One region of the Arthrobacter sp. BPSS-3 genome, then DNA from elsewhere that is predicted to be linked to it. Evidence: riboswitches for the same ligand, from Rfam matches in the RefSeq annotation. Region 1 holds a riboswitch; each other region holds the start of a gene.
What was found. A riboswitch is a leader RNA that binds a small molecule or an ion and turns the genes downstream of it on or off. The one in region 1 is predicted to bind cyclic di-AMP.
Positions count from the first base shown of each region.

Region 1 (3,199 bases):
ACCAGCGGCATGTCGCAGGCCAGGACCAGCGTCAGCGGCGCGGGGTTTCGGCCCGCCGCCCCGCCGCCGGCAAGGGCCTCGAGCCCGGCGGCCAGGGCTGCCGCGGGTCCGGCGAAGGGCGGGTCTTCACGGCACAGGAGGATGCCGCCCGGGAGGCTGCCGGCTTCCGGGCCCACGACGGCGACGCTGCGTGCCCCGGCCGCCGCGAGCAGCGACCGCTCCAGCAGGGTGTCCCCGCGAAAGCGGAGGGCGGCCTTGGGGGTTCCGCCCAGCCGGGAGGACCTGCCCCCGGCGAGGATGACGGCGTCGAATTCCACCCGCCCAGCCTAGCCGCCTGCGGGCGGCCGACGGTGCTAGTGCGCGGATTCCGGCAGCAGGAACGGGTCCCATGCGGGGGTAGGCTTCTCCAGCTCCTTGATCTGCCAGATGGTGCCCTTCGGCGGACCGGGAGTGAAACCGAGCTTCCAGCCCATCTCGGCCGGGGTGTGATCGCCCTTGACGTTGTTGCAGCGCAGGCAGGCGGCCACCAGGTTCTCCCAAGAGTCGGCGCCGCCCCGGGACTTGGGCTGGACGTGGTCGATGGTGTGGGCCGGTTTGGCGCAGTACGCGCACCGGTGGCCGTCCCGGCGGAGCACTCCGCGGCGGCTGACCGCGGTCACCGTGTTGTAGCGGGGGCGGATGTAGCGGTTGAGCAGGATGACGCTCGGCCGGCCGAGGATGTCCTGCGGCCCCACCACCGGGTCGTCCCCCTCGGCCACGACACTGGCCTTGCCCGTCAGCACGAGCACCAGTGCCCGGCGGAAGGTCACTACCGCCAGCGGTTCATATCCAGCATTCAGAACGAGTGTGCGCATCCGCATCCCTCTTCACGGCCGCACCCGCCAGTGGCACGAGGGCCGGCTGCCCTCTGCATGGTCAGGCTAAGGATCGACACCACAAGAGTAAACACGGGTGGCCCGGATTACCGAATTTCGGGCTCTGGGCCCTCCGTGGCGGATCCCGGGCCGGTCCGGCTCCGGGGCCTTCCGGCGAGAGCCCGAGGGCTTAATGGAAAAGGACCCCCGCCGGTGACAGGGGTCCTTTTCGAAGCTTCGCGGGAAGCGGGGGTCTTAGCCGCCGACGCGGATGAAGACCGGGCCGGAACCGACGTTGACGCTGTAGAGGGCGGTGGTGCCGCCGTTCCAGCCGCCGTGGACGGCCATGCCGTTGCCGACGTAAACGGCGATGTGGGCCATGCCCATGCCGCCGTTCTGGTAGTACGCGAGGTCACCCGGCTGCGCTTCGGCGGCGCTGACGGTGCGGCCCAGGGACAGGTAACCTGCCGGCCAGCCGTGGTAGTGGATGCCGACGGCGGCCAGGGCGTTGGTGGCCAGCATGGTGCAGTCCTGGGACACGCCGATCTGGGCGTAAGCGGCGGCGGCGATCGAGGCGCCCATGCCGCTGGTGGCGGCCGGAGCCTTGGTGGCGACGGACGCGTTGACCGCGGTGCCGGCAGCCGGGGTGGCAGCGGCGGTGTTGGCGGTGGTGTCAGCTTCCTGCACCTTGACGACGGGCTTCGGGGCCTCGACGACGGGGGCGGCCGCGGTGGTCACAGCAGGCTTCTCGTAGGAGATGGCGATGCTGGAGGCCGCCGAGATGGTGGCTGGAGCGGTGGACTGAACCTCGGTGGCGGAAGCAGAGGTGGATTCGCGCTGAACGTTGGTCTCGGCGGCGTTGGCCGCGATACCGCTGGTCAGGACCAGGCCCGAGGCAGCAGCGATAACCGCAGCCTGGCGACCCATGCCACCGGCGTTGTCGCCGACGGCCTTGGCAATGACAGCCAGCGAGTTGGTCTTGGTGACCTCCGCGCGGTGGCGTGCAATGGTTGCACGAGTAGTCATTTAGTTCTCTCTTTCGTGATCCTTTGTGTCCGCGCTCTTGAACAGGCGGGACTAAGGACGCTCCGGCATCTTGGGGGTACGCCGGATCGCCCCGAAACGGGTTTCTTTAGCGAAGGGTGTACTGCGAAGACGCGCCAAAAGCAGGAACTGCATTGCGTGAACCATCCCGGGCGCCGGCAAGGGCAACGCGGTGCATGGTCATCAGCGGGCTCGACTGAGCCTCGCCGGCGCGAAAACGCGCAGCATTGTGGCGTGAAGACACGAAAGTAGCCTCTCCCAATGCCTACGAGGTGAGCTGTCGGATTCGGATGGGAGTCACCCGGCCGCTCCGCTTCCTGGGAAGCTTTGCGACTTAACCCCTAGGCCCTCTTGCGAAGACCAAAATTGGTTCCCCCGCCCCTGCCAGACGATGTCATGCGAACGGACCTTGAGCGGTGGCAGAGTTAGGCAATCCACTCAAGAGCGCCAACTTCGGTGAAGTTGGCGTGCTTCATACGGTACAACAGTTCGGACTCAATGTCACATTCAGATCACGGCGTGTCACGGAAGTGTGAGCATTGCGAAGGGCTCTTCTAGAGCCAGCCCAGCGGATCAACGACGTCCCCATTGACCATCACCTCGAAGTGGAGGTGGCAGCCGGTGGAGGCACCGGTTGTTCCGCTCATCGCTATCACATCGCCACGGGAGACCTTCTGGCCGACGTGGACGCTGGATGACGACAAGTGGTTATACGTGGTCTCCAGGCCATTGCCATGGTCGACCACAATCCGGTTGCCGCCCCCGTAGGGGTGCCAGCCGGAGAAGGTTACGGTGCCGCTTGCTGCGGCATGGACGGCCGTCCCGCACTGGGCGGCGTAGTCCTGGCCGCGGTGGAATTCGCCCACCGCGCCGGTAATGGGGCTGATCCGGTAACCGAAGGGCGAAGCCGTGATCATGGTGTCCAGCGGGGCGCCGAGCGTCCCCGCGGATGCGGCGCGGGTGATGGAGCCGACGGATTGCGCGCTGAGCAGCTGCTTGAGCTTGCCGTCCGGGTCGCCCTTGGTGGTGACGGCGGTGCGGTTGAAGTCGATCTGGGCCGCGGCGGCCTTGACCTCGGGCTGGGCCGCCGCGGAGACAGATCCCGAGGTGGGGGCGTCGACGGCCAGAGCGGGGCCGGTAACGGGGACGGCCACGGTGAGCGCGATGCCAGCGGCGGCCAGGGTCATGCCGGCCTTCTGGCCCATGCCGGTGACGGCGGCGAAGTCTGCGACCTGGCGGAGCGGGCTGCGCCGGCTGCGGCGCTCGTCCCGGTGCGCGTCGCGGGGGCGCGGGGCGGTGAC
Region 1 is NZ_JBIMMV010000007.1:136,563-139,761, forward strand. It holds gene ACFVY3_RS12295 (NTP transferase domain-containing protein) at 1-317, opposite strand, end outside; gene ACFVY3_RS12300 (HNH endonuclease) at 354-854, opposite strand; gene ACFVY3_RS12305 (NlpC/P60 family protein) at 1,110-1,880, opposite strand; cyclic di-AMP (ydaO/yuaA leader) riboswitch at 2,147-2,340, opposite strand; gene ACFVY3_RS12310 (M23 family metallopeptidase) at 2,453-3,199, opposite strand, start outside.

Region 2 (3,199 bases), on a different contig from region 1:
TTTTCAACAGCGAGTTCGGCGGGCAGATCGCGTGGCTGCTGCCGTCGGTGCTGCTGCTGGCGGCCGGGCTGCTGTGGCTGGGCCGGCGGGCACCACGGACCGACGCCGTCCGCGCCTCCGTGGTGGTCTGGGGCGGCTGGGTGCTGGTCACCGGGCTGACGTTCAGCCTGATGGCCGGCATCATCCATCCGTATTACATGGTGGCGCTGGCCCCGGGGGTCGCCGGGCTGGCCGGTCTGGGGTCGGTGCTGCTGTGGCAGCGGCGGGATCAACCCGTTGCCGCCGGGACGCTCGCCGCCGCGGTGGCCGCGGCCGGTTTCATGGCTTTCGAGCTGCTGGGCCGCACGCCCGCGTTCGTTCCGTGGCTGCGCTGGCTGGTTCTCGCCGTGGCGCTGGCCGCGGCCGTCGGCGTGATGGTTCCGGCCATTCGGGCCCGGGCCGCCGGCGCTGTAGCCGCCGGGACCATTGGGCCACTGTCCCCGGGCGGTACGACGGCGGCGCTGTTGGGACGTACGACGGCGGGGCTCGCCGTCGTCGCGGCCCTCGCCGGTCCCTTGGCGTACTCGCTGTCCACCGCCGCCACCGCGCATTCCGGCTCGATCGTCAGCGCGGGGCCTGCGGTGGGCGGCCGGGCGGGCCTGCCGGCCATGTTCGGCGGCACGGGCGGAACCATGGGCACCGCGCAGGGCAATCCCTTCGGCCCGACCAACGGCGCCGGGGCCAACAGCAACGGGACCAACGGCACCGTCCGCAGCCAGGGCGGGGGCATGGGCGGGGGTATGGGCGGGCTCCTCGGCGCGACCACCCCGTCGTCTGCCCTGGTGGATGCCCTCGAAACGGACGCCGGCCGCTACACCTGGGCGGCCGCCGTCGTCGGGTCCAACAACGCCGCCGGTTACCAGCTCGCCACGCAGCTGCCCGTGATGGCCGTGGGCGGGTTCAACGGCACCGACCCCGCACCCACGCTCGAGCAGTTCCAGCAGTACGTCGCCGACGGCCGGATCCACTACTTCATCGCCGGCCGCACCATGCAGGGCGAAAGCGGATCCGACGACGCCGCCAGGATCGCCGACTGGGTGGCGGCCACCTACCCCGCCCAGAGCGTCGGCGGCACCACGGTGTACCTGCTGGCGAAGTAGCCGCTCCGGACGGTCCGCCGTTTCGACGGTTCCCTGCCGAATAGACGTCTCCAAGCGTCGGGCGTGCGGGGAACCGTCGAAACGGCCCGAAAAGCGGGGCCAGCCCACCGCGAATCGGCAACCAGCCACACCGCGGCGTTACCTAAATGTGACATGAGGGAGAAAGTCCGGTACCGTTTTTATGGTGCGGCCATCGATCTGGCCGCATATCCGGGTCTGACGCCAAACTCTGCCGCTTCCCGGATTCCATGGATTGAGGCAGAGACGGGGAACCCAGAGTTCCCGGGCACCTGCATCCATGCACCCCTTGGGGTAAAGCCGACTCGTTGATCATCCGAGCGGCCGGATTTCTCATCCGAACCCGACAGCTAACTCCGTAGGCGTTGAGAGGCGAACATGACTGAACACAAGGCACCCGTGCGCCTAAAAGGCGCTAAACGCACCTCCTCGGCCGACGTCGCGCGCCACCGCGCCGACCCGGCCCAGGGCTCGGCCACCCGAGGCCGCGCCAGCTTTGGCTCCAAGGGCAAGCTCACCGCCGTCGCACTGACCGCGGCCGCAGTACTGCTGGGCGCCGGCGCCGCAGGCCAGGCCACCGGCACTACTGCCCCGGCCGCGACCGCCACCCAGGCACCGGCCCTGCAGCTCTCCGACCTGGAACGGCTCGGCAGCTACACCCCGGCCACGGCACCGGCCAGCGTCGAAGCCCAGGCCTCCAAGGTCATGCCCGAGACCCCGGCGCCGTCCACCCCGGCCCCCGCACCGGCTGCTCCGGCTCCCGCGGCGGCACCCGCCCCGGCCCCGCAGCCGGTGGCGGTCGACGATCCCGCCGGTGCCCAGGCCTACGCCGCCTCGCAGCTGCCGGCCCACGGCTGGGCCCCGAGCGAGATGCAGTGCCTGATGAAGCTCTGGACCCGCGAATCGGACTGGAAGACCACGGCCACCAACCCGTCCAGCGGTGCCTACGGCGTGGTCCAGTCCCTCCCGGCCGAGAAGATGGCCAGCGCCGGCGCGGACTACATGACCAACTACCGCACCCAGATCAACTGGGGCCTGCAGTACGTGCAGGAGCGGTACGGCTCCCCCTGCGGCGCCCTGAACTTCCACTACGCGAACAACTGGTACTAAGCCGCCAAGGCTGACGCCACCCCGCGCAGAGACAACAAAGGCACCGGATCTTCTCAGATCCGGTGCCTTTGCTGTATCCCCGGGCGGCCCGTTCAGCGGCCCGAGGGAAAGCGGACGCGCTACCCGGCGATGCCGTAGAGCCGGTCGCCGGCGTCGCCCAGGCCGGGGACGATGTAGGACTTCTCGTTCAGCTTCTCGTCGATGGAGGCCAGCACGATCGTGACGTTGGCGTCGGAGAGCTCTTCCTCCAGCTTGGCCAGGCCCTCGGGGGCGGCCAGCAGGCAGATGCAGGTGACGTCGGAGGCGCCGCGCTTGAAGAGGAACTTGATCGCCTCGCGCAGGGTGCCGCCGGTGGCCAGCATCGGGTCCAGGACGAAGATCTGACGGTCGGTCAGGTCCTCGGGGAGCCGCTCGGCGTAGGTGATGATGTCCAGGGTTTCCTCGTCGCGGGCCATGCCCAGGAAGCCGACCTCCGCGGTGGGGACCAGCTTGGTCATGCCCTCGAGCATGCCAAGGCCGGCGCGGAGGATCGGGACCACCAGCGGGGTGGGCTTGGTGAAGGCCGTGCCGATGGTGGTGCTGACCGGCGTCTCGATGGTGACCGGTTCGGTACGGACGTCGCGGGTTGCCTCGTACGCCAGCAGCGTGACCAGCTCTTCGGTGAGCTGGCGGAAGACGGGTGACGGGGTGTTCTTGTCCCGCAGAACGGTGAGCTTATGGGCCACCAGCGGGTGGTCGACAACGAGAGTGCGCATGGGTCAAAACTATCATCCGGACGCTTCGGACCGACCCCGCCCGCCGGGGGTCCCGGCGTCGTCGGCCACCCCGCGACCATGCGCCGTTTCGGCGTCGTGGTGCCCGTCCGGCGCCTTCTCGCGCAGGCGCTGGCCGTTGTCGAAGGTGGGTGCCGGGCCGGTCCGTTCCCGGTGCCT
Region 2 is NZ_JBIMMV010000006.1:167,652-170,850, reverse strand. It holds gene ACFVY3_RS11320 (ArnT family glycosyltransferase) at 1-1,139, shown strand, start outside; cyclic di-AMP (ydaO/yuaA leader) riboswitch at 1,350-1,537, shown strand; gene ACFVY3_RS11315 (hypothetical protein) at 1,536-2,267, shown strand; gene upp (uracil phosphoribosyltransferase) at 2,387-3,022, opposite strand; gene ACFVY3_RS11305 (phosphatase PAP2 family protein) at 3,035-3,199, opposite strand, start outside.
Region 2: linked by a shared signal. The riboswitch ahead of ACFVY3_RS11315 (hypothetical protein) and the one ahead of ACFVY3_RS12305 (NlpC/P60 family protein) in region 1 are both predicted to bind cyclic di-AMP.

Region 3 (3,199 bases), on a different contig from region 1:
ACGGGGCCCACGGCCGGTGCGGAAGAATGGGACGGTGAGCGAGGCCGGTGACTTCATAGACGCGACACTGCAGCGTGAGAGTTCCTGGCAGCGCGCCGAGGCCGGGCAGGACCGCTTCGGGCCCGGGCTCTCGGTCTACGGCGCCTCCGTTGGCGCCGTCCGGGGCACCGTCCGCGACGCGCTCCGCCGGCACCGGCAACTGGACCGGGACGGTCTCACCGCGCTCAGTTCGGAACTGTGGGCCGTGCCCGTGTTCGAGCGCCGCCTGGCCGCCGTCGTGCTCCTACAGTCGGCCCTGCGGCACCTGGACAACTCGGACCTGACCCGGATCGAGGGCTTCCTCCGCGGCGCGCACCTGCCCGACCTCGCGGACCCGCTGGCGGTGGACGTGGTGGGGCCGCTCATCGCCGGGCTGGGCGGGCAGGCCCGGGCCCGCGCCGAGGCCGTCCTGGACCGGTGGCTGGGCGATCCCGACCCCTGGCTTCGCCGCGCGGCCCTGCTGGCTCCGCTGCGGGAACTCCGAAAGGGCGCCGGGGACTGGGCGCGGTTCCGGCGCCGGGCGGTTCTGGCCCTGGCCAACGGCACTGCGGACGGCACGGCGGACGGCGGCCGGGACGGCAGGGCGGCGGAGATCGTGAGGGCCGCCGTCGAGCGCGTCGAACGGGAAGCGGGCGGAGAAGCCTAGTGATATCCGGTGCGCGAAGCGGCGGGACTCAGGCGGGGCGGCGCTCGACGACGGCGTAGGCCTTGCCGTCCAGGAACTCCCAGTCCGTCACCACCATGAAGCCCAGCGCGTCCACCCTGTCGTTCAGCACGTGCAGGTCAAAGCCGCCGTCGCGCGGCTCGGCATCCCAAGTGGCGACGTGGATCTCCTTCCCCTCGAGAACCAGCAGCTCGGTGTTCACGTCGAAGTCTTCCTGCGGCTGATCGCTCAGCTGGCAGATCGCGACACAATGGGGATTCATCGGATCCTCCGCTCGGGACATGGTGGGATCATCGTAGCCCCGCCGGGACGCCTCCGCCGTTACCTTAATGTGACATTCGGGAGGTTAGCCGTTACCGTGGAGAGGTGCCCGTTGGTTTCCGAGACGGGCACCCCCGGACCGATTGCCTAACTCTGCCGCGGTCCAGGGCATCCTCGCAACCAGCTGGCAGAGACGGGGAAACCAATCGCGACCTGCCCACGGGCGGGTCTTGGGGTGAAGCCGCGCAGTGTCCGCCCAGACGGACCCGCGGCCGGGTGTCTCCCATCCGAATCCGACAGCTCACCTCGCAGGCTTTGGGAGAGGTACATCATGACTTCACGCTCTACTGACGCGCGCCCCGGCACCACCGCAACCACCGGTCGGGGTGCCGCCTTCGCCGCGGCGACCGGCACCGTGGGCCGGCAGGCCGCCGTCGTCCTCGCAGCCTCCGGCCTGGTCCTGACCAGCGGAATGGCGGCCAACGCCGCCGGCAACGTCCCCGCCGAACGGGAATCCGCACCCGTCTCGCACGCCGACGTCGCCGGCAAGGTTACCGCCCCGGTGACCGCCGACTCCGCCGTGCAGATCAGCTTCGACCGCCCGGCCGTGGCCACCACCCCGGCGCCCGTCGTCGAGGCCCCGGCTCCGGCACCTGCCGCCGCGCCCGCCGTTGCCAAGGCCCCCGTGGCCCAGGCCCCGGCCGCCCCGGTGGCGAAGGTGACCGTCCAGGCCGCCGCCCCGGCTCCGGCTCCGGCCGCCGCCCCCGCCGGTGGCGTCAACGCCGCCATGCTTTCCGCCGCGTACAGCCAGATCGGCATCACGCAGGATTGCACCGCCATGGTGGAGAAGGCGCTCGGCGCCGCAGGCATCCCGGTGGGCGACCTCGGCCCGCAGCAGTTCCTCAACTACGGCAAGGTCGTCTCCGACCCGCAGCCGGGCGACATGATCGTCCAGTCCGGCCACGTCGCCATCTACGCCGGCAACGGCCAGGCGATCAGCGGCGGCATGAACGGCTCCAACCAGACGATCGTCCACCCGCTGTCCTGGCTGACCGCCACCGGCGGCGTGACCTTCGTCCGCGCCGGGGCCTAGCCCGCGCGTTCAGCAGCAACGTTCAGCAGTACCGGGCCGGCGCCCGGCAGCCCCTCACGGCTGCCGGGCGCCGGTTTCGTTGTCTGAGGTTTTGTCGTCTGCGCTCTGGTCCGTCGCGTCGGGATTCGCCGCGTACCGCAGGAGGACCACGCCATTGCCGAACGTCCGGGTCTCCAGCAGCGTCAGGTCGGTTGGCGCGGCGGCGGCCTTGAACAGCGGCGTTCCCCGGCCCACCAGCACGGGGTGGACGTAGATCCAGTACTCGTCGATCAGCCCGAGCCGGCGGAAGGAATCGGCCAGCTCCGCCCCGCCCAGGGCCAGGTCGCCGCCGGGGGCGGCCTTGAGCGCCCGCACCTGCCCGGCGTCGACGTCGCGCACCACCGTGGTGTTCCAGCCGGCCTTCGGCAAGGTGCGGGAGTAGACGTACTTGGTCATCTCCCGCCAGATGGCGGCGAAGTCCGCGACGGCGGGCGGGCAGTCCGGGTCCTGGTCCGCCGTGGGCCAGAACCCGGCCATCAGCTCGTAGGTGATCCGGCCGTCGAGGAAGGCGCCCATGGTGCGCAACTGGTCGTTGAAGTGCTCGTGCAGTTCGGCATCAACCCGGTGCCAGCTGAGGTCCGCGTGCGGGCCCTCCATGAAGCCGTCGAGGGAGACCTGGAAGGACAGGATGATCTTCCGCAAGGATCCGCCCTATCCGCCGGGCTTCGCGTAGCCCGCGGCGCTGACGAATTCGATCCCCACGAACGGATCCCCGCCCTCGACCCACGCGTCGTGCCCCGGCGGGATGGTGTAGGAGTGGCCGCCGGCGATTTCCGCCCGGTTGCCGTCGGTGGTCTCGACGGTGAGTCTGCCGGAAACACAGAAGCCGACGTGGCTTAGCTGGCACATTTCGGTGTGGACCACCGGTTTGATGCAGTCGGACCAGCGCCAGCCCGGCTGGAACGTGAAACGGCCGATGGTGTAGTCGTCGAGGGTGACGATATCCACCTCGGTCTTGTCCGGGCGGCGTTTTTCGTCCGGCATGTCATGGGACTTCACCTGCAATTGGGAAACAGCGACAGCAGGCATCGCTCTGCCTCTTTCCTTAGGGAATGGTAACTACGGACAAGGCCTACGATCCTCGCTTGCGCAGGGGTTGTCGA
Region 3 is NZ_JBIMMV010000002.1:377,924-381,122, forward strand. It holds gene ACFVY3_RS04785 (DNA alkylation repair protein) at 35-685, shown strand; gene ACFVY3_RS04790 (hypothetical protein) at 714-965, opposite strand; cyclic di-AMP (ydaO/yuaA leader) riboswitch at 1,099-1,293, shown strand; gene ACFVY3_RS04795 (NlpC/P60 family protein) at 1,296-2,057, shown strand; gene ACFVY3_RS04800 (dihydrofolate reductase family protein) at 2,112-2,738, opposite strand; gene ACFVY3_RS04805 (cupin domain-containing protein) at 2,748-3,125, opposite strand.
Region 3: linked by a shared signal. The riboswitch ahead of ACFVY3_RS04795 (NlpC/P60 family protein) and the one ahead of ACFVY3_RS12305 (NlpC/P60 family protein) in region 1 are both predicted to bind cyclic di-AMP.

Region 4 (3,199 bases), on a different contig from region 1:
TTTCCTCGTGGATCTGTTCGTCGGCGGCCATGGTGTCGGTGGCGTGGGCATCGCGTGCGTACGGTGAGCGCGCTTCGGCACGCTGGGCCAGGGCGAGGACGAACACGGATCCGAAGTGGCGGGCAAGGAAGCCGACGAACCGGGTACGGAGGCTTCCGCGGCGGGCCTTGCCGACTTTATCGCCGAGCAGGTCCAGCCAGTGCTGTTCGTGCCGGGTTTCGGCTTCGGCCAGGGCCAGGAGGATCTCCCGTTCTTCCCCACTTCGGCGTCCGGCAAGGTCCCGGTACACGCCTGCCTCGGCCCGTTCGTCGGCCAGGTACTGGCGCCAGCGACGAAGATCCGCAGGACTGGCGCTCCGGGAAGTCGGTGTGGTGTGTGTCGTGGGCAGGTTCGTCATGGTCATCCTCGAGGCAATACCCTTGACCGGACCCATAATTTCGGGGGAGCTCCGGTCAGAGTGGTGTCTGACCGAAGGTCTCGCTCGCCCGGCACCTGCTAGCCGGGTGGCGCACCGGGCAACCTGTAGGAGGATGCCAGTATGTCGATGCGCCGCTGCGTCCGCGATGCGCGGACGGTGGGAACTACTCCCCTTCGATAAGACAAGTCTTCCATATATCCGCCGCAGATTCATGCGTTTACATGTTTTTCGGATTGCCGAAATTTCGTCACCTGGAAGGCCTCCAGGCGTCATTTCGGTGTGCCGTGGGATTCTTTAGGGCCAGGCGGAAAGTGACCGCTAGCGTAACCAATGACGGCCGTGAGCCGTACCAAATATTGTCCGTGAAACGGATGGTCGTGGCGCACTTTTGGGACGACAGAAGGATGGTCCGGTCAGGTGGCCTTCCGCGGGTACAAGCAGTGGGGGAGTGTCCGGGGTCCACGGAAGTGAGGCACTCCTCTGTCAGCAGATGCAAGTCCCAGCAGGCAGCCCGTGACTTGAAAAGAAGCTTGGGTTGGCCGCCCCCTCTGCCCGCCTGCACGTAGGGGCTGTGACATTTATCCCGTCGCGTTATCAGAATGTGACAATCTTCTCTTACTTGCGGTACGGTCGGTTCCGTGCCGATTCTCTCCAAGGGCGGCACTCCCGGGTTGATTGCCTAACTCTGCCGCTGCCGGGGATCCGTTCGCAGAATTCGTCCGGCAGAGACGGGGAAACCACGTTTGGCCTGGTTCAGGCCTTGGGGTGAAGCCGCGCTACTGCATCTGCAGGAGTTGCGGCCGGGTGACTCCCATCCGAATCCGACAGCTAACCCCGCAGGCATTGGGAGAGGCTACTTTGTCATGTCCACACGCGTTCATGGCCGCCGGCGCGCGGTTACCGTCCACACCAGTCCGCTCGCGAAGATTTCCAAGTCTGCCGCAGACAACTTTGGCGGAGCGGGACGGCAGGCCGCCGTCCTCGCCGTTGCTTCAGGCCTAGTTTTATCCAGCGGTATCGCTGCCCAGGCCGCCGAGGCTCCGGCCCAGCAGGACGCGGCACTGCCCTCAACGCAGGAAGTGACCGCCCTGGCGTCCGCTCCGCTCAGCGCCGACGCCAGCGTTCGGATATCCTTCGAACGCCCGGCCGTCACCACTACCCCCGCACCGGTCATCGAAGCGCCGGCGGCTGCCGAAATCCCTCAGCCCACACCGGCGGTCAAGACACCGGCCGCCACGACACCGGTGGTTAGTGCACCGGTGGCAGCGCCCAAGGTCACCGTTCAGGCGGCACCGGCGCCGGCCGCTGCCCCTCAGGCAGCGGGCGGAGTCAACGCCACCATGCTTTCGGCCGCCTACGCGCAGCTGGGCCTTATCCAGGACTGCACCCGCCTCGTCGAAAAGGCCTTGGGCGCAGCAGGCATCCCTGTAGGCGACATTGGCCCTATGGCGTTCATGAATTACGGCAAGACGGTTGGCACCCCGGCCCCGGGTGACATGGTTGTTCAGTCCGGACACGTTGGAATCTACGCAGGCAACGGCCAGGTCATCAGCTCGGGCATGAACGGCAAGAACCAGACGGTGGTTCATCCGCTGTCGTGGTTGACCGCAACGGGGCCCGTCACGTTCGTACGCGCCGGCGCCTAGAGACACCAGCGCCAACGGGCCGGTGAGTCGCTGCCTTGGGGGTAGCGCGTCACCGGCCATTGGCATACCGCCCTCCGGTTGGTAAAGGCCCGCCGCCGGTGCGGGGACGGTGCCAAAGTCCGGACGGCCCGGATGCCGTTGCCGAAAGCCGCACTGCAGATTTGGATGGCGATTGTTGTTGGTATGTAATGTTGATCCCAATGTCTGAAGCACTAGATGGCGCTCTCCGGGGCGCGGAGTTGTTTCCCGGAGCCAAGGCCGCCGAAGCTGCAGGAACCGCTTTGGATCCGCAGTCCGGCTCGACTCCGGGTCCGGTCCGGTTTGCCCGAGCAGGGTCGGTGGGGCCGTGAAGTCATTCTTTTCTTTTCTACGGAGGAACCGGACCAAGGCCTGGGTGGTGGCCGTAACGCTGCTGTTGGTCTTCTACCTGGTGGTGACATTCCAGCGTTCCGCTCTCCTGCTGATGGATACCAGTCCTCTGGCCAACGTCCTTGGCGCGGCGTACTTGGTACTCCCGGCCATCGGTGCCTGGGCACTGTTCCGTGAACTTCTGTTCGGTGCCCGCACAGAACAGATGGCGCGGGCCCTTGAGGCCGAGGGGGGTCTGCCCGTAGACAATCTGCCGCGCACACCCGCCGGACGCATCGTCCGTGCCGCGGCGGACCAGGAATTCGAAAAGTACCGGGCCGAAACAGAAGATGCTCCGGGGGACTGGCGTTCCTGGTTCCGGCTCAGCTGCGCGTATGACGCCGCCGGTGACCGCAAGCGTGCCCGCTCTTCAATGCGGGATGCAGAGCGGCTGTACCGTTTCCCCGACACCGGAGCAACGATATAGGGGTGAACGCCCGGCGATTTCGCGGTCCATCGTGTCCGCCGACTATTTGCTGTAGCGGACCCGAGTTATCCCACGGGGACGCCGAGCGGGCAACCGCATGGCCCTACGGTGAGCTGCCGGGGGTGCTCCTGCTCGTGGGCAGCCTGGCCCGGCGCAAGCGCGACGAGGCGCGAGGGTGCGCGGGCTCCGTCCGGTCCGCAGCCGTCGCCGGCATCCCGGAATTGGCCGCGTATAACGGGGCATGTTCGGGCCGTCGGACGCTCTACACCGGCCTGCGCTTCTCTTTAGAAGCCTGACGTG
Region 4 is NZ_JBIMMV010000016.1:9,358-12,556, reverse strand. It holds gene ACFVY3_RS17070 (VIT1/CCC1 transporter family protein) at 1-397, opposite strand, end outside; cyclic di-AMP (ydaO/yuaA leader) riboswitch at 1,085-1,275, shown strand; gene ACFVY3_RS17065 (hypothetical protein) at 1,282-2,064, shown strand; gene ACFVY3_RS17060 (hypothetical protein) at 2,411-2,899, shown strand; gene ACFVY3_RS17055 (vitamin K epoxide reductase family protein) at 3,184-3,199, opposite strand, start outside.
Region 4: linked by a shared signal. The riboswitch ahead of ACFVY3_RS17065 (hypothetical protein) and the one ahead of ACFVY3_RS12305 (NlpC/P60 family protein) in region 1 are both predicted to bind cyclic di-AMP.